2 regions of the Heliomicrobium undosum genome follow, and region 1 is predicted to be linked to the other one. Evidence: predicted binding sites of a transcription regulator. Region 1 holds the regulator's gene; the other holds the start of a gene.
What was found. The regulator HrcA, encoded in region 1, represses chaperone genes, less so after heat shock. The targets are predictions, from matches to a motif close to TGTTAGCACTCNNNNNNNNNGAGTGCTAACA.
Positions count from the first base shown of each region.

Region 1 (15,378 bases):
TCGAAGGGCAAATCCCCCTGCTGGGAACAACGCTGCAGCAGGCCAACCCAGTGTCCGGCCAGAAAAACACAGTGGCTTCCGGCGAAAAAAACAGCCCCGGCAGCGGCGCCAATCTGAGGCGGGCCGTGGAACAAGAGGGGGATGATTACCCCGAGCTGGATATCCTCCGCGAGGATCCTCGCGGAGAGCGCAGCACCGATTCTGGCGAAAAAACAGAGAAAAGCTCCCCTAACCAGCCGGCTTCCGATGTTCCTCCCCAGCCGCCGTCAGGGGAGCCAAATCCCTTTGTCTTGCTCTATCACACCCACAATGCTGAAAATTACGGCGCTGATGGCGGCTCGTCCCGGCTCGACGGGCGCAACGCCGGCGTCTTCACGGCCGGCAAGCGCCTGGGAACGCGGCTTCAGGAGAAGCAGAGACTAACGGTTGTCCATTCCGATGCCATTCATGACTACCCATCCTATGATCTGGCCTATGTCCAATCGCGAAAGACCCTCCTGGCGTTGCTGCAACGCTACCCCAATCCTCTGGCGATCATCGATTTGCATCGTGACGCTGTGCCCCTGCGGGAAACGGTGACGGTGGGTGGTCGGAAGGCGGCGCGGATCCTGATCGTCGTGGGGACCGACGCCCGGGCGGCGCATCCACGCTGGAGGGATAACCTCCGGTTTGCCGAAGCTGTGGCGGCAAAACTGGATGAAAAAGCGCCGGGACTGTGCAAGGGGGTCATCACCAAGGCCGGGCGCTACCACCAGCAGCTGCATCCCAGGGCGCTGCTCGTGGAAATCGGCGGAGACCGCAACAGTGTGGCCGAGGCCCAGGCGGCGGCGGAGATTTTCGCTGACGCCCTGGCGAAGGTGTTCCAGGAGAAGGGTTTGCTCCGGGATGCGAAAAAAGGAGGATGACGACTTCACCGTCTGAAAGAATAGCCGGTATAGGCGTTTTTTTGACTTCTCGCCGGAGATATGACGGAAATACGGTTGTCAAAGCAAAAAAAGTTACTACAATTAGGGAGGGAGCCAGCCAGGAAAGGGAGTCGGACAGTGAACCACATCGACAACGACGGATCGCCGCCTTCCCGGGGCGGTCAACGCATCGCCAAGGCGGCCGGCTCGATCATGCTGGCCATGTTGATCTCCCGCCTCCTCGGTTTTGTCCGGGAAGCGGTGATCGGGGCCAAATTTGGACAGAATGCCGTTACCGATTCATACATCGCCGCCTTCGCGCTGCCTGATTTTCTCTATTTCTTGCTCGTCGGAGGCGCCCTCTCGACGGCCTTTATCCCGGTCTTTTCCTCTTACGTCGCCACCGACAAGGAGAATGACGGCTGGATCGTGGCGTCCACCTTTATCAATGCCATGCTCTTGCTGCTTACGATCGGCATCATCATCGGCGAGATTTTCACCCCCCAGTTGATCCCCCTGGTTGCCTATGACTTCGAGGGAGAGACGCTGGAACGGACGATCTTCCTGACGCGGATCATGTTTCCCTCCGTCTTGTTCACCGGCCTGGCCGGGTTGGCCATGGGGGTACTGAACTCCTTCCAGCACTTCCTGATGCCTTCTGTCGGGGCGATCCTCTACAACGTGGTCATCATCCTCTGCGGCTATTTCTTGTCTGACACCTTCGGCATCGCCGCCTTTTCCATCGGCGTCGTCCTCGGCGCCTTTGTCAATTTCCTGGTGCAGGTGCCCATGCTTCTGCGCGTCGGCCTGCGCTACCAGTTGGTGATGCGCCTTGACCATCCCGGTGTTCGCCAGATAGCCAAGTTAATGGGTCCGGCCCTCCTCGGCCTGTCGATCGGTCAGGTCCAGGACATCATCAACCAGAACCTGGCATCCGCCTTGGAACCGGGATCGATCACGGCCCTCCGCTTCGCCAACCGTTTGATGCAACTCCCGCTCGGGGTCTTCGCCATCGCCATCTCGGTGGCCGTTTTTCCTAGCTTGACGAGCGCCGCCGCCCGCCGGGAATGGACCGATTTTCGTCGCAACCTGTCGCTGGGGTTGCGGACCGTCATCTACATCACCGTCCCTGCCGCCGTCGGCATGGCCATCCTGCGCGTTCCCATCGTGCAGGTCCTCTTTGAGCGTGATAAATTCGATCATGGGGCCACCTTGGCGACGGCGTCAGTATTGCTGTTCTTCCTCATCGGCCTTTTTGCCCAGGGCGCCAACCAGTTGCTGCCCCGTGTCTTCTACGCCTTGCAGCGGCCTTCCATCCCAGTCCGTATCAGCCTGATCATCCTCGTCCTCAACACGGCGCTCAGCCTGGTCATGATCCGCTACTGGGGGGCAGAAGGGTTGGCCATGGCCTTCTCCCTTAGCGCTGTCGTCGCCTTTGCCATGTTCTTGCTCCTGGCGCGGCGGGCGCTGCGGTCGATCGACGGTGGTCGGCTATTGGCGTCGCTGTTGAAAACTCTCATGGCCTCGGCGATCATGGGAGGCGCGATCATGGCCTTGCAGGAGTTCATCGTCGTCATGGTGGATATGACCGTCCTGACAGGTCAATTGATCCTGTTGACGGTTACCGTATCAGCCGGCGCCGGCGTCTACGCGCTGGCAACCTACGTAATGAAGATGGAGGAGGCGGACATGGTCGCCCGCACCTTCCTCAGCCGGTTTATGCGGCGTTAGGGGCCTGCACGCTTATTCGTGCGGGTCTTCTCTTTTTAAAAAATGCAAGGATTGGCTTCCCGATTAACGTTGTTTGCTCTCAATAAAATGAGTTATAATATATTGCATATGTCTGTGCAATTGGCAAGGGAGGACTTATAGAATTATGGGAAAGGCGCAAGCCAACATTCGAAATTTTTGCATTATCGCCCATATTGACCACGGCAAATCGACCCTTGCCGACCGCATCCTGGAGTTTACCGGGGCGCTGACGGAGCGTGAGATGGAGGACCAGGTCCTCGACTCGATGGACCTGGAGCGGGAACGGGGCATCACGATCAAGCTGCAAGCCGTTCGTCTCCAATACAAGGCGAAGGACGGCCAGGTCTACACGCTGAACCTGATCGACACCCCGGGCCACGTGGATTTCACATATGAGGTTTCCCGTTCCCTCGCGGCCTGCGAGGGGGCCTTGCTGGTCGTTGACGCCGCACAGGGCATCGAGGCCCAGACGCTGGCCAACGTCTACCTGGCATTGGAGAATGATTTGGAGATCATCCCCGTCGTCAACAAGATCGACCTGCCTAGTGCCGAGCCTGACCGAGTCAAGCAGGAGATCGAGGATGTTATCGGTTTGGACGCCTCTGACGCCATCCTGGCTTCTGCAAAAGCCGGCATCGGCATCGAAGAGACACTGGAGGCGATTGTGGCCAAGATCCCGCCGCCGGAGGGCGACCCGACAGCGCCGCTGCAGTGCATGATTTTCGATTCCTTTTACGACGCCTATAAGGGCGCTATTTCCTATGTCCGTGTCGTCGAAGGCAGCGTGAAAAAAGGCACGAAAATCAAAATGATGTCCACCGGCAAGACCTTTGAGGTGACCGAGGTGGGCGTTTTCACCCCAGCGCCCCGGCAGGTGGAGAAGCTCTCTTCCGGCGAGGTCGGCTTCATCGTCGCCTCCATCAAAAACGTCAAGGACACCCAGGTGGGCGACACGATCACCGACGCCGACCATCCGGCCAAAGAGCCGCTGCCCGGCTACCGCCAGGTGACGCCCATGGTCTACTGCGGCCTCTATCCTGTGGAAGGCGCCGATTATGAAGACCTGCGCGACGCCCTGGACAAACTGCGTCTCAACGATGCAGCCCTCATCTATGAACCGGAAACGTCGGTGGCCCTCGGTTTTGGCTTCCGCTGCGGCTTCCTTGGGTTGCTGCACATGGAGATTGTTCAGGAGCGGCTGGAACGGGAGTTTGACCTTGACCTGATCACGACGGCGCCGAACGTCATCTACAAGGTCAACCAGACAGACGGCCAGGTGGTCCTCGTCGACAACCCGACCAAACTCCCTCCGAACCAGAAGATTGAGACCATCGAAGAGCCTTATGTCAAGGCCTCTGTCATGGTGCCTTCCGACTTCGTCGGCGCCGTCATGGAGCTTTGCCAGGAAAAACGGGGCGCCTTCATCAATATGGACTACATTGCCGGCCAGCGGGTGATGCTGATCTATGAACTGCCCCTGGCGGAAATCATCTTCGACTTCTTTGACCAGTTGAAGTCCCGCACCAAGGGTTACGCCTCCTTGGACTATGAACTGATCGGCTATCGCGTCTCCGAACTGGTCAAGCTGGACATCCTGCTCAATGGGGATCTCATCGACGCCTTCTCCATCATCGTCCACCGCGACCGCGCCTACAACCGCGGTCGGGCGCTGGCTGACAGGCTCAAAGACCTCATCCCCCGGCAGATGTTCGAGGTGCCCATCCAGGCCGTCATCGGCAACAAGGTCATCGCCCGCGAGACGATCAAGGCCATCCGCAAAAACGTGCTCGCCAAGTGCTACGGCGGCGACATCTCGCGGAAACGCAAGCTCCTGGAGAAGCAAAAAGAGGGCAAGAAGCGGATGAAACAGGTGGGAAGCGTCGAAATCCCGCAGGAAGCTTTTATGGCTGTTCTTAGCATTGACAAGTAGGGCCGATTGGAATGATGAACATTCGAGAATGGCGCCAGGAACCCTCTGCAGCGCCAAGGTTAAAAGCGGATTGGGGCGTCTATGTCCACGTCCCTTTCTGCCGCAGCAAATGCGCCTACTGTGACTTCTATTCCCATCCGGCCGACAGCGAATTCCGGATGGCCTATGCAAACGCCGTCATCGGCCAGATGGAAAGGGAGGCGGACCAATGGCGGCGCCGCCTTCCCTCCGGGCCGGCGACGGTTTTTTTTGGCGGCGGAACGCCCACGCTGCTCCCGGCTGCCGCCGGAGCGCGGATCCTGGACACCCTGCGGCGCTGTTATGGATGGGAACGATCCGGCGTTCCGATGGAAATCACCATCGAAGCCAACCCCGGGACCGTCGATGAGCGCGAACTGGCTGTCTGGGCTGAGGCTGGTTGCAACCGCCTTTCCCTGGGGGTGCAAGCCTTCCAACCGCGCTTGCTGACCTTTCTGGGGCGTTGCCAGCGTCTCCACGATGTGACCGAGGCTTTCGCGGCAGCCCGCAAGGCCGGTATCGACAACATCAGCATCGACCTGATCTACGGCATCCCTGGGCAGAGCCTCGATGACTGGCGCCTTTCCCTCGAACTGGCCTTGAACTTTTCACCTGCTCACCTTTCTCTCTATAACTTAAAAGCCGAACAGGGAACCCCTTTGGCGGAATGGATGATGCGCGGCCTGGCTGAACCTTGTGTAGAAGATCTTGAGGTGGAAATGTACGAGGCAGCCCAGCAAACCTTGCAGTCGGCCGGCTTTCTCCAGTATGAACTGTCCAACTTCGCTCTGCCCGGAAGGGAGTGCCGCCACAACCAAAACTACTGGCGACGGGGAGACTACCTCGGTTTTGGCAGCGGCGCCGTCTCAGCAGCAGGCTTGCGGCGCTGGTCCTGGCCAGCCGACAGCGGCGCCTTCGTACTATCTTTTGAAAAAGGTGAAGACATACAGCCTGTCGAGGAGGAAGGCCTTTCTCCGGAGGTGGCCGCCCAGGAGGCGATCATCCTCGGTCTGCGCACAACGGCTGGTGTCAATCTGTCGTTGGTGGCCGGCGAGTACGGCCTTGGCGACGCAACGTTGGAAAAATGGCATAGACTGTCAGCAGAGCTCTCGCGGCAGGGATGGATACACTATGATGGGACAAATATCTCCCTTGTGTCGCGAGCCTATCTGATCGCCAATGAGATCATGGCCCGCTACCTGGATTGAGGGGCGGCGGGCTTCCCCAAGTATTGACAAGCGATTTTTCCGGTGGTATTTTTTACGGTAGAGGTTAGCACTCGTCTTCATCGAGTGCTAACAACGGGAGGTGTTCCGGGATGCAAATGAATGATCGCAAGCAGAAGGTTCTCTGGGCTATTATTCAAGACTACGTATCCACGGCGGAACCTGTCGGCTCCCGCACCATTGCCCGCAAGTATGACCTCGGCGTCAGTCCCGCCACCATCCGCAACGAGATGTCCGACCTGGAGGAACTGGGCTTGATCGAACAACCCTACACATCCTCCGGGCGTATCCCTTCCGACTACGGGTACAGGTACTTTGTCGACTGTCTGATGGAGCGGGAGACCCTCAACCCGGAGGAACTCCGGAGGGTTCAACGCGCCATGTCGGAGCGTCTGCAGGAAGTCAACAGCATCATGCAGCAGACGACCAACCTGCTGGCCAAGTTGACCAACTACACCGCTGTCGTGCTGGGTCCCCAGGTAGGGAAGACGACCTTTCAGCAGATTCACTTTTTTCCTGTCATGCCGACGAAGGCGGTCGCGGTTGTCGTCACCTCGGCCGGTGTCATGGAGAACAAGCTCCTCGACATCCCGGAGTCGATGACGCCGGAAGACCTGCAGAAGGTGTCGGTGATGATCAATGAACGCTTGCAAGGATTGACGATGGCCCAGGTCCGGGCCTCTCTCTGCATGGAACTGAACGAGGCATTGAAAAAACAGAAGCAGGTGCTCTCCCGTTCGTTGGAACTCATCGATGAAGCATTGCATGGAGACAGCGACGAACGGGTTTTTCTGGCCGGCACCATGAACATCTTCAAACAGCCTGAGTTCAAAGATGTGGAAAAACTCCAGAACCTTTTGGGCATACTAGAACAACACCATACCGTGCGCGAACTGATGCATGACCATCCTGAACCAGGTATCCACATCAAGATCGGCACGGAAAACCGGCACGAAGGTGTCCGCAACTGTTCCATGGTGACAGCCTCTTACCAGTTGGACGGCGAAGTCCTCGGCGTCATCGGCCTGATCGGGCCGACCCGGATGGAGTATTCCAAAGCCGTCGCCGTCGTGGAAGGGTTGACGGGACAACTTTCGGCGGTCCTGAAAAAAATGTTTAATCGCTAGAGGCATCTAAAAGGGTAGGGGCTTTTTGTCCGCAAAAAGTCCCTATTTCCCTGCCTTTTCGGAAGACTTGGAGGAATCAGCGTTGAGTGTCAAGCAAGTGAGCAACAACACCGAAGTGGATGAACGATTAGCAGCATTGATGACCAACGCCAACGCCATCCGCGCCATCGCCAGCGCCGTCGAAGGCACCCTCGGTCCGAAGGGGCTCGACACGATGCTCGTCGACAAGTTTGGCGATGTGGTCATCACCAATGACGGCGTCACGATCCTCCAATTGATGGAGGTCAACCACCCAGCTGCGCGCATGCTGATCAAGATGGCCAAGGCCCAGCAGTCTGAAATCGGCGACGGGACGACAACTGCGACCGTCCTCGCCGGCAGCCTGATCAGCGAAGGCGTCAACCAGGTGACCAAGGGCGTTCCCGTCTCCCGGGTCATCGAGGGTTTGAAGGCAGGCGTCAAAAACGCTGTTGAGATGTTCCAGCGCCATGCCCGTCCCGTCCAGGGGGTAATGGACCCCATGCTAGAGAAGGTGGCCCTGGTAGCCGGACGGGAACACCAGGACATCGCCGGGCTCGTCATCGAAGCGGCCCGACTCGTCGGGGAAGAGAAACTGCGCGAGTCCGGCTTCAAGCTCTCCGAGACGATTCGCGCCCGTGAGGGCGCCGATAACCAGGTGCTCTCCGGCGTGATCATCAACAAGACGCCCATGAATGAGGACATGCCTAAAAAGCTGGAAGACGCGCTCGTCCTCGTCATCGACGATGCCCTCGAACCGGAGGAACTGGAAGAGGAGGCCCTCAGCACCGAGGCCGGCTTCAACTGGTATCGCCAGAAGCAGCAGGAGTTTTTAGAAAACGTCCGCAAAATCGTCGCCCTCGGCGTAAAAGCCGTCCTCGTCGATCGGGGCGTGGAAGATATCGCTGAAGAGATCCTCACCGACGCCGGTGTGCTTGTCATCCAGCGCGTCGCCAGCCGGGAATTGAAAAAGGCAGCCGAACATACAGGCGCCCGGGCGATTAAGCGCACGGGGCTGAAGCGCGACCCTGCCGACTTGACGCGTTACTTGGGCAAGGCAGGCTCGATCACTGTCGATGAGAAACTGGAGCACATCTGCATCCTGCAAGGGAGCGGCAAACCGGTGGCTACGGTGCTCGTCGGCGCCGCCACCGAGGAGGTTGTCGGCGAGCGAGAGCGCATCGCTAGGGACGCTGCCTCGGCCGTCCAGGCAGCCATCAAGGGTGGACTCGTCCCCGGCGGTGGCGCTGTCGAACTGGCTGTGGCCCGCCAGATGGAGGAAGTGCGCCGGGAGACGCGGGGCATGGCCGCCTATGGCCTCGACTGTGTCGTAGCCGCTTTGAAGAAGCCTTTCGCTCAGATCATCACCAACGCCGGCTTCAACCCCCTCGAAAAACTGGGCGATGTGATCGCCGCCCAGATGGAGCAGAACAGCGATACACTCTCGATCAACTGTGACAACGGCGAGTTGGCCGATATGTGGGCCATGGGGGTTATCGATCCGGCGCAGGTGAAGATGCATGCTTTGAAGGCGGCCGGCGAGGTGGCCGAAGCCATCCTGCGTATCGACACGATCATCAAAAAACGGGAGGAACGTCCCGATGGAGGCAACAACCGCGGGGAGGGAGACTGGTGACCATCGAAGAGAGAGAGAGCAAGAAGAGCGAAATTAGCGAAATGACGGGAACTGAAGCCGCCGGGATGACCGGTGAGGCTGCGATGTATGAAGAGGCCGTTACGGTAAACCCGTCGACCGGCGGAGAAGGCGATACCGCCACCCTGACCGATGAGGATCAGGCAGCCCATGCGGCGGAGGAGTTGGGACGATTCCTTTCCGAGGTGGCGAAAACCAAAGAAGAGTTGGATAAAGCCAAGCAGGATCTGCAGGACTGGGAAAACCGCTATCTCCGCTTGCAGGCCGACTTCGACAATTTCCGCCGTCGGACGCGTCAGGAAAAAGAGGAACTGGGGACTTACGCCAATGAGGGGCTCGTCAAGAAGCTCCTGCCTGTCCTGGACAACTTTCAGCGCGCCCTGGGGGCGATGGCAAAGGCCGGCGCTGCCGACAATTTGCTCTCCGGCGTCGCCATGATCGAGCGACAGTTTTCCGATATCCTGACCAAGGAAGGTCTACAACCCCTTGAGGCTGTCGGCAAGGAATTCGATCCGCAGTCCCATGAGGCCGTCCTGTTCGGCGAAGCCGATGAGGTCTATCCCGACGGGATCGTCATGGAAGAGATGCAAAAAGGCTACCTCTTTAAGTCGAAGGTGATCCGGCCGGCCATGGTCAAGGTGGCCAAGGGCGGTTGATTATTTAGAGCACATCCCTAGAATGATGAAATGGCAAAGTAAATAGGAGGTTGCACACATGGGCAAAATCATCGGCATCGACCTGGGCACAACCAACTCCTGTGTCGCCGTGCTGGAAGGCGGCGAATCGGTCGTCATCCCCAACAAAGAAGGCGCCCGGACCACCCCCTCGGTCGTCGGTTTTTCTAAAACAGGGGAACGCCTCGTCGGCCAGGTGGCCAAACGGCAGGCCATCACCAACCCTGACCGGACGGTTATCTCGATCAAACGGCACATGGGCACTGATCATAAAGTAAAAATCGATGACAAAAACTACACCCCCCAAGAGATCTCGGCGATGATCCTCCAGAAGCTGAAGGCTGACGCTGAAGCCTACCTGGGTGAGACGGTCACTCAGGCCGTCATTACCGTCCCGGCCTATTTCACCGATTCCCAGCGCCAAGCCACCAAAGACGCCGGCGCTGTCGCCGGCCTGGAAGTCATGCGCATCATCAACGAACCGACAGCGGCCGCCCTTGCCTATGGCGTCGACAAGGGTGAAGACCACACCATCCTCGTCTACGACCTGGGCGGCGGCACCTTCGACGTGTCCATCCTCGAACTGGGCGACGGCCTCTTCGAGGTGAAAGCCACCTCCGGCAACAACCGCCTCGGCGGCGACGACTTCGATGAAAAGGTCATCAACTGGATGGTCGCCGAATTCAAGAAGGAGAGCGGCGTCGACCTGCGCGGCGACAAGATGGCCATGCAGCGCCTCAAGGAAGCCGCTGAAAAAGCGAAGATCGAGCTGTCTGGCGTCATGTCGACGAACATCAACCTGCCCTTCATCACCGCCACCGCCGACGGCCCCCAGCACCTGGACATGACCCTGACCCGGGCCAAGTTTGACGAGCTGACGGCTGATCTGGTGGAGATGACCATGGGCCCCACCCGTCAAGCCTTGCAAGACGCCAAGTTGGATCCCAAAGACATCGACAAGGTCATCCTTGTCGGCGGCTCCAGCCGGATCCCCGCCGTCCAGGAAGCCATCCGCAAATACCTGGGCAAAGAGCCCTTCAAAGGCATCAACCCTGACGAGGTCGTCGCCATGGGCGCCGCCATCCAGGCCGGCGTGCTCGGCGGCGAGGTCAAGGGCATCGTCCTGGCCGACGTGACGCCCCTCTCCCTGGGCATCGAGACCCTGGGCGGCATCTGCACCGTCCTCATCCCCCGCAACACGACCATCCCCTCCAGCAAGAGCGAGACCTTCACCACGGCCGCTGACAACCAGACCTCTGTTGAGGTGCACGTCCTCCAGGGCGAGCGCAAGCTGGCCTCCCAGAACAAGACCCTGGGCCGCTTCCACCTGAGCGGCATCGCCCCGGCGCCGCGCGGCATCCCTCAGATCGAGGTCAAGTTCGACATCGACGCCAACGGCATCGTCCACGTCGGCGCCAAAGACAAGGCCACCGGCAACGAGCAGAAGATCACCATCACCGCTTCGACGGGTCTCTCCAAGGAAGAGATCGACCAGATGGTCAAAGACGCAGAACTGCACGCCGAAGAAGACCGCAAGCGCCAGGAAGAGGTCGAGATCCGCAACCAGGCCGACTCCATGGCCTACCAGGCGGAAAAGACCCTGAAGGACCTGGGCGATAAGGTGGAGGCCGCCGATAAAGCGAAGATCGAGGCCGCCAAGGAAGAACTGAAAAAAGCCCTCGAAGGCACGGACCTGGAAGAGATCAAGAAAAAAACAGAAGCCCTGACGACCGTCGTCTATGAACTGTCCACCAAGCTCTACCAGCAAGCCGGCGCTGCCGGCGCGCCTGGCGCGGGACCGGAAGGCGCCCCCGGCGGCTTTGGCGGAGAAGAGAAAAAAGATGACAATGTGGTCGACGCCGATTATACTGTCATCGACGACGATAAGAAAAAATCCTGATTCAGGCGACCGGGGGGCTTAGCCCCCCTGTCGATGCTTTTACCGGGGGGAGGGGACAAGGATGAGCAAACGGGATTACTATGAGGTGTTAGGCATTGGGCGGGACGCCGGGGAGACGGAGATCAAAAAGGCCTACCGCCGGTTGATCAAGGAATTCCACCCCGATGTCCACCCCGACAAAGCATTCGCTGAAGAAAAGACCAAAGAGATCAATGAGGCCTATGAGGTGCTCTCTGATCCGGAAAAGCGCGCCCGCTATGACCAGTTCGGCCACGCCGGTCCCGGCGGGTTCGGCGGATTCGGCGAAGGCGGACCGGATATGGGCGGTTTCGGCGACATCTTCGACATGTTTTTTGGCGGCGGCTTCGGTGGCGGCGGCCAGCGGCGCGGTCCCCAGAAGGGGGCCGACCTGCGGTTCAACTTGTCCATCACCTTTGAAGAGGCCGCCTTTGGAGTCGAGAAGGAAGTCGACATCCCGCGTCTGGAAGCTTGTGATGTCTGCGGCGGCAGCGGCGCTGAGCCGGGCACTTCGGCGACGACCTGTTCCACCTGCCACGGTTCTGGGCGGGTGACCACCGTCGCCAAGACGATGCTCGGCAACATGCAGACGGTTCGCACCTGTCCCACCTGCGGCGGCGACGGGAAGATCATCAGCAAACCCTGCCTCCACTGCGGCGGTCAGGGGAAGGTCCGCAAGCGGAAGCGCATCAAAGTCAAGGTGCCCGGCGGTGTCGATACGGGGACGCGGATCCGCGTCTCTGGCGAAGGCGAAGCCGGCGACAAGGGCGGTCCGCCAGGCGACCTCTACGTCTTTATCGAGGTGCAGTCCCACTCCTTCTTTGAACGCGACAACGACGATGTCATCTGCCAGGTTCCCATCAACTTCGTCCAGGCGGCCCTGGGCGCCGAGATCGAGGTGCCGACCCTCGATGGCAAGGTATCCCTGAAAATCCCGGAAGGAACCCAGACAGGCGCCGTCTTCCGCATCCGCGGCAAGGGCATCAAACGGCTCCGGGGCACCGGACGGGGCGATCAGCGGATCGAGGTCAAGGTCACCGTGCCAACCCGGTTGAGTGAAAAACAAAAGGAATTGCTGCGGGAGTTCGGGCGCACCCTGAAGGCGGAAAACATCGAATCGGAGAAAGAGAAGTCTTTCTTTGAGAAGATGAAAGACGCCTTCATGTGAGGACCGGCTTAACCGGCGGGGAAGGGTGTATCGCTGTTGAAATGGCGTGAGATCGCCATCACCACCCGGCAGGAAAATGCCGACGCGATGGCCGAGATTTTTGAAACAGTCGGGGCTATGGGGATGGTTATCGAGGATCCCCAACTGATTGCCAGCTACATCGAAAGCAATGTTTGGGACCACCATGACGTGGAAATCCCCGATGTGCCGGAAGGCATGATCCGGGTGAAGACGTACTTGGCCATCGACGATGCCCTGGAAGAGCGACTTGCGGCGTTGCAGGAAGAACTGTCTGCCCGGGAACGCTCCGAAGAATGGCCCGCCCATGCCTGGACAATGACGGACCTCCATGAGGACGACTGGGCCCATGCCTGGAAAGCCTTTTTTAAACCGGAAAAAGTTGGCCGTCGTGTGGTCATCCGGCCGACCTGGGAAGAATATGTCGCTGTAGAGGATGACCTGGTCATTTCCATCGATCCGGGGATGGCCTTTGGCACCGGAACCCATCCCACGACAGTCATGTGCATCCGAGCGCTGGAGGATTATGTCCACCCCGAGGCTCGTGTCCTCGATGTGGGCACTGGCTCTGGCGTGCTCTCCATTGCCGCTGCATTACTGGGCGCCAAAAAAGTCCTGGCTGTCGACAACGACCCTGTGGCCGTCGCCACGGCCCAGGAGAATGTGACCTTGAACCAGGTCGATGATGTTGTGGAAGTCCGCCGCAATGACCTGCTGTCCGGGTTGGAGGAACAGGCTGACATTTTGGTGGCCAACATCATCGCCGATGTGATCATCCGCCTGGCCCCTCAGGCGGAAGCCTTGCTCACCCCTGAGGGAATTATGATCGCTTCAGGGATCATCCAGAACCGTCTCGATGATGTCGTTGAGGCGATGACGGAAAAGGGATTCACCATTGAAGAATTGATCAGCCACGGCGAATGGGCCGCCGTCGTCGCCCGCAGGGCCGGCGCATCAGCAGAAGGCTGAACCGGGGCGTGACCGATGCATCGATTTCTCTTTGAACCAAGGAATCTGACCGGCGATCGCGTCTACCTCGATCGAGAGGAGAGTCAGCATCTCTCCAAGGTGCTGCGCCTGCGCGCCGGCGATACTGTACTTGCCTTTGACGGGCAGGGGAATGAGTATGAAGCCGTCGTCGCCGAGATCACCGGCGATAAGGTTTGTCTCGAAAGCCTGCGCCCAACCGGCGCTTCTCGGGAGGCGCCGATCCGCCTCTGGTTGCTCCAGGGTGTCGCCAAGGGAGAAAAGATGGATCTGGTGATCCAAAAGGCTACCGAACTTGGTGTGGAAAAAATCCTTCCCGTTCTGACCGAACGGTCTGTCGTGCGTCTCGACGCCGCGAAAGCGAAGGAACGGCGCGACCGCTGGCAGAAGATCGCCCGTGAAGCGGCAAAACAGTGCCAGCGCACGGTCATTCCTGAGGTGCAGCTCCCGGTAGCCTGGTCAGAGGTCATCACCGGATGGGATATGACGACGCCCCTCTTGATCCCCTGGGAGGAAGAGCGGGGAATGGGGCTGAAGCAGGTGCTCTCTGTCCTGCGAGAGGATGGGCTCCTTCACGGTAGCCCCTCTCAGGTCATCGGCCTAGCCATTGGCCCTGAGGGAGGATTAACGGCGGCAGAGGCGGCTCTCGCGCGAGATCGAGGCGCTCAGACCGTCGGCCTCGGTCCCCGGATTTTACGGACCGAGACGGCCGGCATCGCCGCCCTGGCCGCCATCATGTACGAACTGGGGGATTGGGGATGAATCCCGGAGAACCCACTGCCGCATTTCACACCCTTGGCTGCAAGGTCAACCAGGGCGAGACAGACGCCATCGCCGGCATGTTTAAAGCCCGCGGCTACGCCATCGTGCCTTTCGACGCACCGGCTGATGTCTATGTGGTCAACACCTGCACCGTCACCCACCTGAGTGATCGCAAATCCCGCCAGGCCATCCGCAGGGCGAACCGGCTGAACCCTGACGCCGTCGTCGTCGTGACCGGTTGCTACGCCCAGACAGCCGCTGACGAGGTTCAGGCCATCGAGGGTGTCGATATCGTCGTTGGCACCGACCGGCGCAGCGCCATCGTTGATTTGGTGGAGGAGCACCGGCGGAGCGGGGAGACGGTGAACACCGTTTATGACTCAGGCCGGATCGAGCGCTTTGAGGAACTTCCCGCTGCAGCAGAACGCTCACGGGCCCGGGCGACGATGAAGATCCAGGACGGCTGCGACCTCTACTGCACATACTGCATCATCCCTTATGCACGCGGTCCCGTGCGCAGTCGCAGGATCGAGAGTGTCGTGGAGGAGGCGGGGCGCCTCGCCGACGAGGGGTTCAAGGAGATCGTCCTTTCCGGGATCCATCTGGGCGCCTACGGGAGTGATTTCGACGCAGACCTGGCGAAGCTGATTATAGAACTCTGCCGCATCCCCGGCCTGCGGCGCATCCGTGTCGGTTCTGTGGAACCCCAGGAGTTTACGCCGGAGCTGCTCGAGGCCATCGTCCATCCCCGTGTCTGTCCCCACTTCCACATCCCTCTGCAGTCAGGATCGGATGCGGTGTTAGAACGGATGGGACGGCGTTACCGGCGGCAGGATTTTCTCGATGTGACACGAAAGATCCAACAAATGATCCCTGGCGTGGCGATCACCAGCGATGTCATCGTCGGTTTTCCCGGTGAACGAGAAGCCGATTACCGGTTGTCGGAGGAAATCTGCCGCGCCGCCGGACTTGCCGGGCTCCATGTCTTTCCCTATTCACCGCGTCGCGGAACGCCGGCGGCGACCTTCCCCGATCAGATCCCTTCGGCTGTTAAACAGGAGCGGGCGCAGCGTCTCGGCAAACTGGCCCGCGAACTGGCCGATGATTACGCCAGGGGCTTTGTCGGCCAAATCCGGGAGGTGCTGGCGGAGGAAAAGGTCGACGGCGCTTGGACTGGACATACGAACAACTATCTGAAGGTCTTTTTCACAAAGCCAGTTG
Region 1 is NZ_WXEY01000002.1:303,728-319,105, reverse strand. It holds gene spoIIP (stage II sporulation protein P) at 1-905, shown strand, start outside; gene murJ (murein biosynthesis integral membrane protein MurJ) at 1,044-2,636, shown strand; gene lepA (translation elongation factor 4) at 2,782-4,587, shown strand; gene hemW (radical SAM family heme chaperone HemW) at 4,599-5,813, shown strand; gene hrcA (heat-inducible transcriptional repressor HrcA) at 5,924-6,958, shown strand; gene GTO91_RS03680 (TCP-1/cpn60 chaperonin family protein) at 7,041-8,612, shown strand; gene grpE (nucleotide exchange factor GrpE) at 8,609-9,286, shown strand; gene dnaK (molecular chaperone DnaK) at 9,345-11,204, shown strand; gene dnaJ (molecular chaperone DnaJ) at 11,266-12,390, shown strand; gene prmA (50S ribosomal protein L11 methyltransferase) at 12,427-13,377, shown strand; gene GTO91_RS03655 (16S rRNA (uracil(1498)-N(3))-methyltransferase) at 13,393-14,157, shown strand; gene mtaB (tRNA (N(6)-L-threonylcarbamoyladenosine(37)-C(2))-methylthiotransferase MtaB) at 14,154-15,378, shown strand, end outside.

Region 2 (15,378 bases), on a different contig from region 1:
CAACAGGGGATGCAGGAACAGTCGGGGTTTGATTTCATATTTTGCCGCAATGTGCTCATTTACTTCAATCCCGAATCGCGTCTCAAGGTGTTGGAGAACTTCTACCGGTCCATCCGCAGCGGCGGATTCATCTATCTCGGTCATTCCGAGTCGGTCAGCCGGATCACGGAAGCCTTCAAGATGAAGCGGGTCGGCGGAAACATCGTGTACTACAAGCCGTAGGAGGTGACGATGTGGCACACATCTTAGTTGTTGACGATTCTGCCATGGTGAGACGATACCACGCCTATATTTTGACTTCCCTCGGCTATGACGTGGAGGAGTCGGAAGACGGCCTACTCGCTCTGGAAACGCTGCTGAAGGGCGATCACGACCTGATCATCACCGACATCAATATGCCGCGCATGGACGGCTTCCGGTTTATCGCCGAAGTTCGAGAAATGGCGGCCCACCGGGAGACTCCGATCATCATCGTCACCACCCAGGACCATGCCGTCGACGCGGCGCGGGGACTGGAGCTGGGCGCCAATGTGTACGTTGTCAAGCCGACGGAGCCGGAAAAACTCGTTCACTGGATCCGCCGTCTGCTTCCAGGGAGCGGCGGAAAGGAGGCCTGACCCCCATGCATTATCAATTTGGTCCCGATGATCTGGAGATGTTGCAGGCCTTCACCGACGAGGCGGGCGAGTACCTGCAGCAGGTCGAAGAAGCACTCCTGCAACTCGAAGCGGCGGAGGGAAACTCCGGCTCAATCAACGATATCTTTCGCCATGTCCACACGATCAAAGGACTGGCCTCCTTTTTTGGCTTTGCCGAGATCACCCGGCTCAGCCATGAGGCGGAATTCCTCCTCGACAGCATTCGCAGCGGCCGCGCCCAAATGGACGGCATGCGCATCGGATTGCTGCTGGACAGCGTCGACGCCCTTGGGGAGTTGCTCAGCCAGTTGCGCGCCGCCTGTGAGGCGGTGTCGGCCGGCGCCGGTGTGGAGGTCCGGTTCCAGATCGACCGCGACCTGGACGGCCTGATCGGCGATCTTGAAGCGGCGCTGCCGCCGAAGGAGGGGGCTTTCGTTGCGGCGAGTCAGGCGGAAGCGGATGGGGTGGACGGTGCCGCCGTAGATGCCCCTGCCGGCGCGAAATCCCAAGCCGCCGGAAGCACCGTTCCGCCGGCGCCTGCCGGGGAAGAGGACGAACTCCTCGTCGTGATCAAGGGAAAAGCCGGCAAGGCGGCGCTGGAAAATTTTTTGCTCGAAGCGGAGGAGCACAGCGAGATCGTCTGTGACCGCCTCCTCATCACCCTGGACAGCGAGCCGGCCGATACATCCGCCTTGGCCGAACTGTTCCGGCGCGTCCACACCCTGAAGGGAAACCTCGGTCTGCTGCTCAGTTTTAACGCGCCGGAAGGCTCACTCTGGACGCCGATAAAAGAAACGATGGAAGTGTTCCAAAGGATGGAAGAGATGCTGGAAAAGGTGCGCACCCTCCGGCTGCCCTTGCCCGTATGGGCGATCGACCTCTGTTTTGCTTGCATGGACGCCCTGCGCCGCCTCGTGCAGATGGTCCGCTCCGGCGAAGGCCATCCCGATCCGGCCAACCCGCCGCTGATGCTGCAACTGGATGACGCCCGCCTCCGGTTGGAGCAAATCGGCGCCGGCGATTCTGCAGCCCGAGCGGCAGAACCGGCGGCCCCCCTCGCACCGGGAGCGGATGTGCCGCAAATTGCCCCTCCCACATCAACGGACCTGCCGGATATGCATCCAGAAAAGGCTCGCTCCCATTCGCCCCAGGAGGGTGGCGGCGCCAAAGGCGATCATCGCCCAGGGGCCGATCCCGTGAACTCCAACGGCGCGAAGCGCAACGGGCAGGAAAACGGCAACGGTCACTCGGTCCGGGTCAGCGAAGAAAAGCTGAACCGTCTGATGAACGCCATCGGCGAACTGGCCGTCACGAAAAACGCCTTCAGCCAGATCGCCCGCAAGTTGATGATGGACTACAACCTGCCGGTCATTTCCCGGGAAGTCAAAGAGGCCGGCCAGTGGGTGGAGCGCATCTCGGCAGAACTGGAAGACGCCATCATGGCGATGCGCATGACCGAGGTCCGCATGGTCTTCCAGAAGTTCCCCCGCGTCATCCGCGACATCGCCTTGCAGACAGGCAAGCGGATCCAACTGATCATGGAGGGCGAAGAGACGGAACTGGACCGGACGATCATCGAGCAGATCGGCGACCCCCTCATGCACCTGGTCCGCAACGCCGCAGATCACGGCATCGAACCGGAAGAGGAACGCAGAGCCGCCGGCAAGTCGCCCCAGGGGCGCGTCTGGTTGCGCGCCTACAGCCGCGGCAAGGATGTATTCATCGAGATCGAAGACGACGGTCGCGGAATGGACCCGCAGAAGTTGAAGGCCAAGGCGGTGGAGAAAGGGTTCATCACAGCGGCCCAGGCGGAGGAACTCAGCGACGCCCAGGCCTTCCAACTCATCTTCCTCCCCGGTTTCAGCACAGCCCGCGCCGTGTCGGAGATTTCCGGACGCGGCGTCGGGATGGACGTGGTCCGCAACAATATCTCCGCCTTGCGCGGAACCGTCGCCGTCCACAGCCGCTTAGGCCAAGGCACGAAGATGACGATGCAACTGCCCCTGACGCTGGTCGTCTCCCGAGGCCTGCTCGTCGAGTCGGCGGGACAATTGCTGATCCTTCCCCTCGAAAACGTGATCGAAACCCTGAAGGTTCCAGCCGATCGGTTCGTCTTTCGCCGCGGCCGCCGGATGCTTCAGCACCGCGGCGGTGTGCTCGGCGTCCTCTCCCTAGCCGGCATCCTCGGGATGCCCGAACAGCCGGCGGAGGGGCAAACACCAGTGGTTGTGCTCAGCGACGGCCACGTGAGGGTGGGTGTCGTCGTCGACCGGCTGATCGACGAGCAGGATGTGCTTGTCAAGGCCTTGCCGGACTACCTGGCCTCCCTGCCGGGCATGGGCGGCGCCACCATCATGGGAGACGGGCGCGTGGCGCTGGTGATGAACGCCGTCGAGGTGATCCACATGGCCACCGGCGGCGCGCGACAGATCGGCTAACTGAAAATCAAGGAGGAACAGCCATGACAGAACTGCAAAAACACCGGATTATGCTCGTCGACGACTCTCCCTTCATCCACAAGGCCCTGAGCAGAGCCCTGGAGCCGGCCGGTTACGAGATCTGCGGCGCTTTCCGCAACGGCCAGCAGGCCGTAGAGAACTACGGCAGCCTCCAACCGGACCTGCTGATCATGGACATCACCATGCCGATCATGGACGGTGTCGAGGCCGCGCGGGAGATCAGTTCCCGACACCCCGGCGCAAAGATCATGATGCTGAGCGCCATGGGCGATGAAGAGATCCTCGAAGAGGCCCGCAACGCCGGCGCAAGCGGCTTTATGACCAAACCCTTTTCCAACCCCGAACTGCTGGAAGCGGTGGAAAAACATTTGAGCGTATCTTGACAGGTCCCGCAAAACCATTCTGATGAGCCGTAAGGAGGAATCCCCCATGGGCAGGGAATACCTGACCTGTTTGGCCGAAAGCATGACTTCGGTGCTAAAAAAGATGACAGACATCGACAGCGTCTGGCTCGAGGCGGCGCCGGTGCTGCCCTCCATCACCGCCGGGGTCACCGTCGTCTCCCTGCTGGGTTTCGTCGGCGCCCGCAAGGGCCGGGTCGTGATGGAGATGAGCATCGACACGGCCCAGCACCTCGGTCAGGCGCTCAACCAGGAGGACTTGGCCCCTTTTGACAAGATGATCTTTTACGCCCTTTCCGAACTGAGCAACATCTTTTGCGGCGCTGCGGTGACGCGCATCAACAACGGTCCTGAGCGCCCCGGCTTGCGCCTGACGCCGCCCAATATCCTTGTGGGCGAAGGGATGCAGGTCTTCGACGCCCAGGCCGATCTGCAGACGGCTCGCGTCGCCTGGAACGACGGGGAAATCTTCATTCACCTGAGCATGGAAAGGGGGGACCGGTGACATGGAGGCCCAACTGCAAACCTTTGCCCGCGGAACCGCCGATGTTCTGTCCATGATGGGCGTGACGGCCACCCCCCAGGCCAGGTGTGTCCCGCCCGATTCCTTTTTCAGCGTCTACGAACTGGCCATCATCATCGGTCTTGCCCGGGACTTGCGCGGCGCCGTCGTCATCTCCATGGCTGCCGGGACGGCCTTAGCCCTGGCCGGCCAGATGATGGGGGGCATGGTCCTGCCGGAATTGGACGATATGGTCAAAAGCGCCCTCTGCGAGTTCGCCAACATGGCCGCCGGTACGGCGGTGACAGCCTTGGCCCCTGCAGTGACCGCAGACATCACGCCGCCTACGCTGGTGACGGGACAAAAACTGGCCATCATGGCCGGGCAGGATAACGTCTTGTTGACGGAGTTGGAGACATCCCTTGGTATAATGGAAATCCGGCTTGGTCTCGAAGAAATATAAATCAATGATATGAAAAATGTCGATTAGTACTTGCTAGTCTTTGGAATTAGGCGTATGTTTAAACTACGAACAAGATAAACAATCCAGCGTAACGGTCATATCCGCATTAAGGTCAGCGGCAGGTCTCAAGAAAGGGGAGACGTCCATGGAGCCCTTTCAGATCGTCACATTTTCACTGGGAACCGAGGCGTACGGCATTCCGATCGAACAGGTGCAGGAGATCATCCGGCCGTCGCCGGTGACCTTTATCCCCTATGCGCCGCCCCATGTGCTCGGCCTGATCAACCTGCGGGGGAACGTAATCCCGGTAATCGACCTCCGGCGCCGCCTGACACTGGACCCGCAGGGCGATGGGAAGTACAACCGCATTATCGTCGTTCACCTCGATGAAATCGTTGTCGGCTTATGGGTCGACGCCGTTTCGGCGGTGACGGCCGTCCGCGAGGAGATGCTCGCCGACAACCCGGAAGGCCTCAGCGTGGGGGAACAGTTCATCGACAAGGTGGTCAAGACAGAGGAACGGCTGATCGCCTTACTGAACATCCCTGCATTGATTCAGCACTGAAACCACCCCGCAATAATCCAGAACGGAGGGGGTGACAGGATTGAGCAACGAAAATTTCATGGACCAGTATATGGACCTTTTTTATTCGGAGGCGAAGGAGCAACTCGACATCCTGACCCGGGATCTGTTGGCCATCGAATCAGGCAGTTCGAGTCAGGAAATGATTCACGAGATGTTCCGCGCTGCCCACACCTTGAAGGGCTCCAGCGCCATGGCCGGATTCCCGGCGGTGACCGAGATGACCCACAAGGTGGAGGACCTGCTCGGCAAGGTGAGAGAAGGGAAGCATGCTTTAAGCGCCAAGGATATCGACACGGTCTTTCAGGCGCTTGATTACATACAGAACTGCCTCTTCCATCCCGAAGCAGTCGATCCGGCGAAGACAGAGGAACTGGCCCGCAAACTGGCGGAGATCCAGGAGCAGCCTGCGCCAGCCAAAGGATCGGAAGAGAAGGGCGCCAGGGAACGGGCGGCCCAACTGGCCGAACTGCGCAGCCAAGCGACCCACAAGGGCAAAGCGACGGAGATTCACGTCACCTTTACGACCGACTGCTTTATGCGCTCCGTCCGTTTCTTCCTCATCCTGAACAACCTGAAAGAATTCGGCGAAGTGATCGGGTCCGTGCCCGCCTGGCCGGAGATGGAAGCCAACGAAAACGCCTACGAAGAGGCGACCATACTGCTCGATTGGCGTCAGGGAAGCCGCAACGATCTGGAACGGGCCTTGAACGTAGCCGATGTGCGGCGCATCGATATTCACAGCGGAGAAGGCAACGAAAAAGGCGCTGAACTCGGCACTTCGGCGCAGCCGGGCGCCTCCTCGGCGGTCTCCCTGCCGGCTGTTGACACGGTGTCGCCAGGGATGGAGAACCGGTCGGCGGATAACCAAGCGGCAGACCACCGCGGAACAGAGGCGGCGGAAACACCGGCAGCCGACCGGGCCAGCCACAGCGACGCCCACCGGGCGACAGAGTACATCAAAATTGAGGCCAACCGGCTCGACCTGTTGATGAACCTGATCGGCGAGATGCTCATCTCCCAGGCGCGCTTTGCCCGGATCCAGGAGAATTACCTGGAGCGGCACGGCCAGACGCCGTTGGCTGTCGAGATGGCCGAAGAGACGCACCAACTGGCGCGGATCACGACACAACTGCAAGACGGGCTGATGAAGGCGCGCCTCGTCCCCATCGGCGGCGTCTTCAGCCGTTTCCCCCGCATCGTCCGCGATCTGGCCCGCAAGCAGGGGAAAAAAGTCAATCTGATCATGGAAGGCCAGGACACCGAGTTGGACAAAACGGTCGTCGACCTGATCGGCGATCCGATCATGCACCTGATCCGCAACAGCGTCGACCACGGCATCGAACCGCCGGAGGTTCGCCTTCAGGCCGGCAAGCCGGAGGAAGGGACCATCCGGTTGAAAGCCACCCATGAAGGCAGCCGCATCGTCGTCGAGATCCGCGACGACGGGCGCGGCATCGACGAAGGCAAGGTCCTCGCCAAGGGGCGGGCATTGGGGCTGGTTCCCGAGGGACAGACGCCTTCGCGTCAGGAGATCCTCGACCTGATCTTCGCCCCCGGCTTCAGCACCGCCGACAAAGTGACAGACATCTCCGGGCGCGGCGTCGGGATGGACGTGGTGAAACGCGCCATCAGCAGCCTTCACGGCATCATCGACATCCAATCGGAGCCGGGACAGGGAACGGCTTTTCAACTGCAATTGCCCATCACCCTGGCCATCATCCAGGGGTTGACCGTCCGGGTGGAGCAGGAGAGCCTGATCATCCCCCTGGACAACGTGCTCGAAAGCTTCCAACTGCAGAACAACGAGGTGCAGTCGGTCGGTGGGCGGGAGGTTTTTTCGGTGCGGGGGCGGATCGTGCCGCTCTACCGGCTGCAAGACCTGCTGCAGCTCCCGCCCGATCCCGAGAAAGGGCGTCGCAAGTACCGGTCAGTCGTCATGGTAGGCTTGGCCGAACGGCGGATGGGCCTGGAGGTCGACTCTCTGATCGGCAAGAAGGAGATCGTGATCAAGCCCATCAAGGCGCCCTGGCTGAACCTGGAACACTTTGCCGGCGCCACCATCCTGGGTGACGGTCGCGTCAGCCTGATCCTGAATATCGGCGCCATCTTCCGCCGGGGAGCGGGAGATCGGTTGCAGAACTGAGGGGACGAGGTGATCCAATTTGTTGGAGTATGAGATCAAGGAACGGGGCGACGTGTCGGTCATTCGCTTTTATGGCAGTATCGGCGTCGGCGACGCCCACCGGATCAAGGATTCCCTGTCTCAACTTTCACGCGAAAACAAGCGCCTGGTCATCAACCTGGGCGTCAGTTTTGTCACCAGTGAAGCCATCGGCAATCTGATCTTCCTCTACAAGCGCTACCGGGAAAAGGGAGGGCAGGTGGTCCTCTGCAACATCACCCCGTCGGTGCGTCAGGTTCTGGAGATCACCCGCCTCGACAAGTTGCTCCCTATCGTGGAGACGGAAGAAGAAGCCGTGGCAAAGCTTTCCCAGAAGTAACGAGTGCGTCGTAAGGCAATCAGGAGGCAGCGCGAGGAAGCGATGAGGCAAGCGAAAGGAAAGCGTAACGCAAGCGAAGGTAAAGCGAAGGGAAGTGGATGCAAATGCTTTCGCGGATGAAAGTCGGCGCCCGGATACTCCTGGTGATCCTTATTTCGTGCCTGATCACAGCCGCCGTCGGTTTCTACGGCTTGAACAGCCTCGCCCAAGAAAAGGCGAGCCTTGACGGTATGTACAGCAACTCCTTGCTGCCGGTCCGTTACCTGGGAGAGTCTAAGGCCAAGTTGCAACAATACCGCGTGGCCCTCTATAACCACATCATTTCCTCCGACAGACGGGATCTGGACGAATGGGAAGCGAAGACGAAAGAGTACGCCAAGAGCTTTGAACAGGAATTAAAAAAATACGGCGGAACCGAAATCAGCGCTGATGAAAAGCGGATGTTGTCTGACCTTGAATCATCCTGGAGCAGCTACCGTGAGGTGTCGCAGCGGTTACTTCAATCTAGCGCTATGGGAACGGCGGAAGGGAACGCCAGGGCGCTGGAGATCGCCCGCACGGAAGGGCGGACAAAAGCGCTCGATCTGGATGAAAAGTTGGAAAAACTGGTCCAGTTCCAGGTAGAACTCTCTGAAAAAACCAAAAAGGACTCCGATGATATATATGCATCGACGCGAACCACGATGGTGGCCGTCATCGCCGTCGCCTTTTTGCTTTCCCTGGGCGCAGGGGTGGTCCTTTCCCGCAGCATTTCCAAGCCGCTCGGCGAGTTGGAGCAACTGGCCGAGAGGATCGCCCAGGGCGATCTGACGAAAAACGTGGCCGACAAGCAAGGCGGCGACGAGATCTCCTCCCTCTCCCGATCGATCCATCAGATGGTCAACAACCTGCGCAGCTTCGTCAAGCAGGTGCAGGACGGCGCCCAGTCGGTGGCCGCATCGAGCCAGCAGATCTCGGCCTCGTCTCAACAGTTGGCCAGCGGCGCCCAGTCCCAGGCCCAGGAGGCCCAGAGCCTGTCTTCGATGATGAACGACATGTCCGGCGCGGCTACCCAGGTGGCCACATCGGCCCAGAAAGCGGCCATGTCCTCTGAGACGACGACCAACGCCACCATGGAGGGCGGCAAGATCATCGACGAGACCGTCCGGGGCATGGACGCCATCTCGGAAAACGTGATGGTCCTCGGCCAGAACTCGGAAAAGATCGGCGAAATTGTCGAGATGATCGACGATATCGCCGCCCAGACCAACCTGCTCGCCCTCAACGCCGCCATCGAGGCCGCCCGGGCCGGTGACGCCGGCAAAGGCTTCGCCGTCGTGGCCGACGAGGTGCGCAAGCTGGCTGAACGGTCCGGTTCAGCGACCAAGGAGATCGCCAGCCTGATCAAACAGATCCAGGCGGTGACGGGCCGGGCCGTGGAAGCGGCCAAGAGCGGCCGCGAGTTGACCCAGCAGGCCGGCGCATCCTTCCAGCACATCAAGGAGCAGGTCAAGCAGACGGCCACCGAGGTCGGCGAGATCGCCGCAGCGGCGGAAGAACAGGCCGCCACGACGGAACAGGCCTCACGGGCTGTACAGAACGTGGCCGCCATCGCCGAGGAATCGTCAGCCGGCGCCGAAGAGACGGCCAGTGCCATCGAGGCCATGTCCAACCTGGCGACGGAGTTGCAGTCGGCTGCGGCAAGGTATAAGGTGTAAGATAGCATACGTGTACGGCGTTATGGCTTAGCCTGGCATAGCGCCTGAAACGACAGCGCAATCGCAAATAAAACACAGGTTGGTTTTTGAATCGGTTCATGGAAAAAGGTCCGCGAAAGTTGCCCAACCGATCGGTTGGCAACCCTCGCGGACCTTTGTTTTCATTTCGCCATAGCCTGAAGAGAGAGGTTTCTCTATAGGTTCACTATAGGTTCAGAAACGGTTCTCTACAAGCGTTGAGAAGGGCGGGACTTTGATTGTTGACTCCGCTGTACCAGTTGGGAATCGCCGGTCTCGGGTCGACGCCGGTGCTCCTGCCCGTCTGGGTGGACGTCGCCGACAGCTTCTGGCGCCGTTTGCGCGGCCTGCTCGATGAGACAGCCTTGCCGCCGGACCGGGGGCTGCTGCTGACCCCTTGCAACCAGATCCACACGGTGGGCATGGGTTTTGCCATCGATGTTCTCTATCTCGACGGGCAAGGCGTCATCATCGACATCGATGAGGCCTTGCCGCCGGGGAGGTTCGGGCAACGCCGATCGGACGCCCTGTCGACGCTCGAACTGGCGGCCGGAACAGCCCGCCGCCTAGCGCTCCAGCCGGGAATGCGGCTGCTGTTCTTGCCGGCGTACCCGCTCGGCTAAGGTTCTCCGGCTAATGGATCAGGCGCCAAAACCGGGACCCAAGAGCGCCCGCCACTTGTTCTGGACCAGCAGGTACTGTTTCTGCTGCGCCAGGTTGACGGCCTCCGTCGCCAATTGGAGCGAATGGGAAAGCAACCGGCCGAACTGGTTGAAGGTGGCCGGGTTGGTCATCAGATAACCGTCAACAAAGTAGGTGGGATCAGAGGGATCGGCCAGGAAGGGTTTTTTCTGCTGGCTGAAGATCTGGTGGATGTAGCGAAACCAGTTGTAAAGCCCTTCGGGACCCGGTTCGAGGCGGACCTTGCGCAGCAGCAGGTCGGTGAGCATTTCCAAGTGCAAGGTGCGCAGGATGCGGCAGTTCGTGCGCTGCCAGGCACGGAGGATGCGGATCAGGGCGAGGAAGGTCGGTCCGTGCCGCCGGAAAGCCTCTGACATCCACCGCTCCGGCGCCTGGGGGTCGCGGGGGATCCAGGTGTCAGGACCGTTGGGGAGATAGAAAACCTCCTTTTCCTCCTCTACCAGCGACAACACGGGGGAAATGCGGAAACTGTCCTCATGCCCCAGGACGAGGAATGTCTGGTGTTCTTCCACATCGCGGTTCCAACCGACCTTGGACAGGATTTCCCGCATCTGGCCGAGGACCTCCGTCACATTAGGCGTCTTGCCATCGGTAGGGGAAATCTCCACAAGCAGGTCCAGGCTTTTTTTCGGCCGGATCATCGTTCCGCGCATGAACGATCCGCCCGGACGGATCCTCCGCACGGGAAAGTCAGCGCGATCTTTCAGGGCATAGTGCATGTTCTGCAGCATCGTAAAGACCTGATCGACATCCTCGCGACTCAGGTTAATCCGCCGCAGAAACTGACGGAAGGCTTCGTCCGCCACAGGGACCGGTTCCAGATAGGTTTGAACGAGCGGGGAAAGGCCGGCCGTCGCCACCGCGGCTGCCGCTGCCGTTGCCGCTGATCCGACTGGGCCGGCGCCCCCTTGCCGCGCAGCGGTATGGTCGACGGCCGCGGCTGTGACCGCAGCAGAACCGGGGCTGGCGCCGGTGCCCCCGAAGAAGCTCGAAGCGACGGAGGTGGAGCCGATAGAACCCGTCAAGCCGCCCGGACTGACGGAACCGCCGTTGTGACTGCCGCCAGAACTGCCAGCGGAACCTTCGCCCCCCGCTGACGAAGGGGAGACGGACTGAATCGTCGCCGGCTGGGGATTGGCCGGACGGGCGAAGAAACGGGTTGCCTGGGGCGAAGGCGCTTTTTTCTCCTGGACGAAACCCAAATCGATGTGAGAGAGTTCGTAGAGCGGCGTGTACGAGAGGCCTTTAAGTTCCTGGATCCCCAGAAAGCGAAAGATGACCGTGTCGAGGCTCTTGAGGAGCGGCTTCAGGATCTGGAAGGTCGACTCGTCCAGCAGGACCTGATTGGGGGCGCTTTGAGAAGCCAGGCGGGCGGCCATGTCGATGGAAGCCCCCAGGTAATCGGCATCAGGAGTGCGCACCGGCGTCACAAGGCCGAAGGAGAGGCCGATCTTGGTCTGAAAGGGCAGGTTTTCCTTGATGATGGTGTACTTCACATCCAGGGCCGCCAGCAACGCCGGCAGCGGATTCGGGAAGACGGCGTAGATGGCGTCGCCGATATGCTTGACCACCTGGCCCTGGTAAAGGGCGACGGTCTGAGCGCAGAGTTCGTTATGGCGCAGGGAGAGGGCGACGCCTTCCAGCGGCCCCAACTGCTGCTTCAGCCGAGTGGAATCAACAAGGTCGAAAAAGACGCTGCAGAGGGCCACGCTGTCTTGCAGTTGTTTGTATTGAGGAAACAGGCGATCGCTCACTGGAAGCCCTCCGATTAATTAGCCGGCATTCTAATCTCATTCTAGACTGTCGTCGTCGATAATTGGGGAGATCTTCTCCCTTCTTGTGGCTCATCCCTGCTAAAGGGAGGATTTGAGGCGGGAAAAAAACCTGTTTGGTTAAATCCCAAAAAAGAAGGATGAAGGTGTATATTGGCAAAAGGTGTGGGAAATATTTAATTTCGGGAGCTAAATCAGCCAAACGACCGATCGTGGTGTTTGCATCACTTTGGGCGGCTCCCTATTATAGTACTTGGGTGTTAGCACTCGTCCAAGGTGAGTGCTAACAAACGAGACAATTGCAAGCATCTGAAGGAGGGTACCGTTTCGTATGAACATCAAACCTTTGGCTGATCGGGTTGTATTGAAGCCCATCGAAGCGGAAGAAAAAACCGCATTTGGCATCATCGTGCCGGACACCGCCAAAGAAAAACCCCAGCAAGGCGAAGTCGTGGCTGTGGGCATCGGCCGTCTGCTCGACAACGGCGAGCGGGCCGCTCTGGAAGTGACCGTCGGCGACCGGGTCATCTACAGCAAATACTCGGGCACCGAGATCAAGATCGAAGGCAATGAGTACCTGATCCTCAACGAACGCGACATCCTGGCCAAGCTGTAATCGCTTGATCGAATCGAGGCGTTCCCTTACTTATAGGAAACCCAGCGCATGAGACCCGCCCCCGCCCGCGCCGGAGCAAATCCGACCATACAGGCGGGAAGCTGTTAAGGAGGTAGACAACCCCATGGCTAAAATGATCGTCTTCAACGAAGAGGCCCGCCGCGCCCTGGAAAAAGGCGTCAACACCCTGGCGGAAGCCGTTCGTGTCACCCTTGGCCCCAAAGGCCGCAACGTCGTTCTGGAGAAGAAGTTCGGTTCTCCCCTGATCACCAACGACGGCGTCACCATCGCCAAAGAGATCGAACTGGAAAACCCCATTGAAAACATGGGCGCCCAACTGGTCAAAGAAGTCGCCACCAAGACCAACGATGTGGCCGGTGACGGCACCACCACCGCCACCATCCTGGCCCAAGCCATCATCCGCGAAGGCATGAAGAACGTCGCCGCCGGCGCCAACCCCATGGTGCTGAAGCGGGGCATCGAGAGCGCCGTTGAGAAGGCTGTCGCCGAGATCAAGGCCATCTCCAAGCCTGTCGAGAGCAAAGAAGCCATCGCCCAGGTTGCCGCCATCTCCGCCGGCGACGCCACCATCGGCAACCTGATCGCCGAAGCCATGGAGAAAGTCGGCAAAGACGGCGTCATCACCGTCGAAGAGTCCAAAGGCTTCACCACCGACCTAGAAGTCGTCGAAGGCATGAACTTCGACCGCGGCTACATCTCTCCCTACATGATCACCGACCCCGACAAGATGGAGGCCGTCCTCAACGACCCCTTCATCCTGATCACCGATAAGAAGATCTCCTCCATCAAAGAGATCCTGCCCATCCTGGAGCGTGTCGTCCAGAGCGGCAAGCAACTGATGATCATCGCTGAAGACGTAGAAGGCGAAGCCCTGGCCACCCTGGTTGTCAACAAGCTGCGCGGCACCTTCACCTGCGTCGCCGTCAAAGCCCCCGGCTTCGGTGACCGCCGCAAAGCCATGCTGGAAGACATCGCCATCCTCACCGGCGGCCGCGTCGTCTCTGAGGAAGTCGGCATCAAGCTCGACAGCGCCACCATCGACATGCTGGGCCGCGCCCGTCAGGTCCGCATCAACAAAGAAGAGACCATCCTCGTCGACGGCGCCGGCAGCGCCGACGATATCAAGGCCCGCATCGCCCAGATCCGCCGTCAACATGAAGAGTCCACCTCCGAGTTCGACAAGGAAAAACTGCAAGAGCGCCTGGCCAAACTGGCTGGCGGTGTTGCCGTCATCCAAGTCGGCGCCGCGACCGAAACCGAACTCAAAGACAAGAAGCTGCGCATCGAAGACGCCCTGAACGCCACCCGCGCGGCCGTTGAAGAGGGCATCGTCCCTGGCGGCGGCACCGCTCTGGTCAGCATTCAGAAAGCCCTCGACAGCGTGGAAGTTCCCGCCGGCGATCAAGCGACCGGTGTGGCCATCATTCGCCGCTCCCTGGAAGAACCCCTCCGTCAGATCGCTAACAACGCCGGTTACGAAGGCTCCGTCGTTGTCGAGAAGGTCAAGTCCCTGCCCGTCGGCCAAGGCTTCAACGCCGCCACCGAAGTGTATGAAGACATGATCGCCGCCGGCATCGTCGACCCCGCCAAAGTGACCCGTTCGGCCCTGCAAAACGCCGCTTCCATCGCCGCCATGCTGCTGACGACGGAAGCCATCGTGGCCGACAAGCCCGAGAAGAAAGACGGCCCCGCGATGCCCCCCGGCATGGGCGGCATGGGCGGCATGGACATGGGGATGTAAGACCCGCCGCAAGGCCGGGCTTCCCTTCCGCCGTCTCCACCGTGACAGACACGAGGATAGACGCAAGATTGACAGCCAGAAAAGGCGTAACAAAAAGGCTGCCGGCGAAAGTCGGCAGCCTTTTTGGCGTTCTCGGAGTAAAGTTTTCGGGATAATACTGAGCAGGTATATCCGATGAATCGGATGTTTGTTCATGTCCTTCCAAAAACCACTTCCAACGTAGTGGTCGGTTCACAGGAAACAGCCGTCTCCCCATTGTTTCGAACATCCTTTGAGTTAAGGAACAATTCGACGAGCGGCGTGGAATTGAAAGAACTCACATTTGCCTCCGAAGAGGTTGCTCTGGGTAAAATCGCGATTACGAAAGGCGATCAAAAGTATGATCATATCGCCGGGATCACCTTAGCGCCTGCGGAAACGATATCTGTTTCGCTCGACATTGCCCTGAAAGATCAGAGCGATGTTTTCTTCGCTCGACCGCTGCTGCGATACAACATGGCAGGCCAATCATATACGGAATGCGTCACCTTGGGAACGCTGTACGGCTTGCCCTTTAGCGAAGAAAAAATGCAGAAAGTCTATGACCCTCTAATACGCCAATAAAACCCTCTGGGAGAATTGCAAAGAACTTCTGTTTGAAAGGCTTACTGTTCATCGGATTCCATAAAACCCCTATCGCTTTCTTCTATCGAGGGTCTTGCGCCCCCATTTTCTGCATATGTTTTTCGCAGGAAGGGGGGTTGTACCGTGCGTTCGGTGTTCATGATCGTGGGCAAGCATCCCCGGCTGTGGGTGACTGCCGTCCTGGCCCTGTCCGCTGTCCTCATCTACGCAGGCATTGACCGGCTGCTGGAGGATCGGACCGTTCAGTCTCTCTCGGGGATGATCCAGGACAAGGTCGTCGCCATCGATCCCGGCCATGGCGGGGAAGACGGCGGCGCCAAAGGGACGCGGGGAACCCAGGAGAAGGTCGTCAACCTGCAGATCGCCAAAAAAGTGGTCGATCAGTTGAACCAGGCAGGGGGCAAAGCCATCCTCACCCGCGAGACGGAAGACAATCTCAGCGTCGGTCAATGGAGTCAGCGGAGCGAATTGACGAAGCGCGTGGAAAAGGCCCAGGCGGCCAACGCCCTCGTCTATGTATCGATTCATGCCAACAGTTTTCCCGTGTCGCCGTCTTGTTCAGGCGCGCAGGTCTTTTACCAGCCGGGATCGGCGGAAGGGAAGCGCCTGGCCCTGCACATCCAAAAAGAGATGACCC
Region 2 is NZ_WXEY01000011.1:81,362-96,739, forward strand. It holds gene GTO91_RS11310 (CheR family methyltransferase) at 1-222, shown strand, start outside; gene GTO91_RS11315 (response regulator) at 234-617, shown strand; gene GTO91_RS11320 (chemotaxis protein CheA) at 623-3,076, shown strand; gene GTO91_RS11325 (response regulator) at 3,100-3,480, shown strand; gene GTO91_RS11330 (chemotaxis protein CheX) at 3,527-4,003, shown strand; gene GTO91_RS11335 (chemotaxis protein CheX) at 4,005-4,463, shown strand; gene GTO91_RS11340 (chemotaxis protein CheW) at 4,609-5,028, shown strand; gene GTO91_RS11345 (chemotaxis protein CheA) at 5,069-7,192, shown strand; gene GTO91_RS11350 (STAS domain-containing protein) at 7,212-7,550, shown strand; gene GTO91_RS11355 (methyl-accepting chemotaxis protein) at 7,655-9,247, shown strand; gene GTO91_RS11360 (DUF192 domain-containing protein) at 9,505-9,888, shown strand; gene GTO91_RS11365 (SMODS domain-containing nucleotidyltransferase) at 9,907-11,721, opposite strand; gene groES (co-chaperone GroES) at 12,071-12,355, shown strand; gene groL (chaperonin GroEL) at 12,480-14,117, shown strand; gene GTO91_RS11380 (hypothetical protein) at 14,292-14,720, shown strand; gene GTO91_RS11385 (N-acetylmuramoyl-L-alanine amidase family protein) at 14,865-15,378, shown strand, end outside.
Region 2: the regulator HrcA is predicted to act here: its motif matches at 11,998-12,028, upstream of groES (co-chaperone GroES).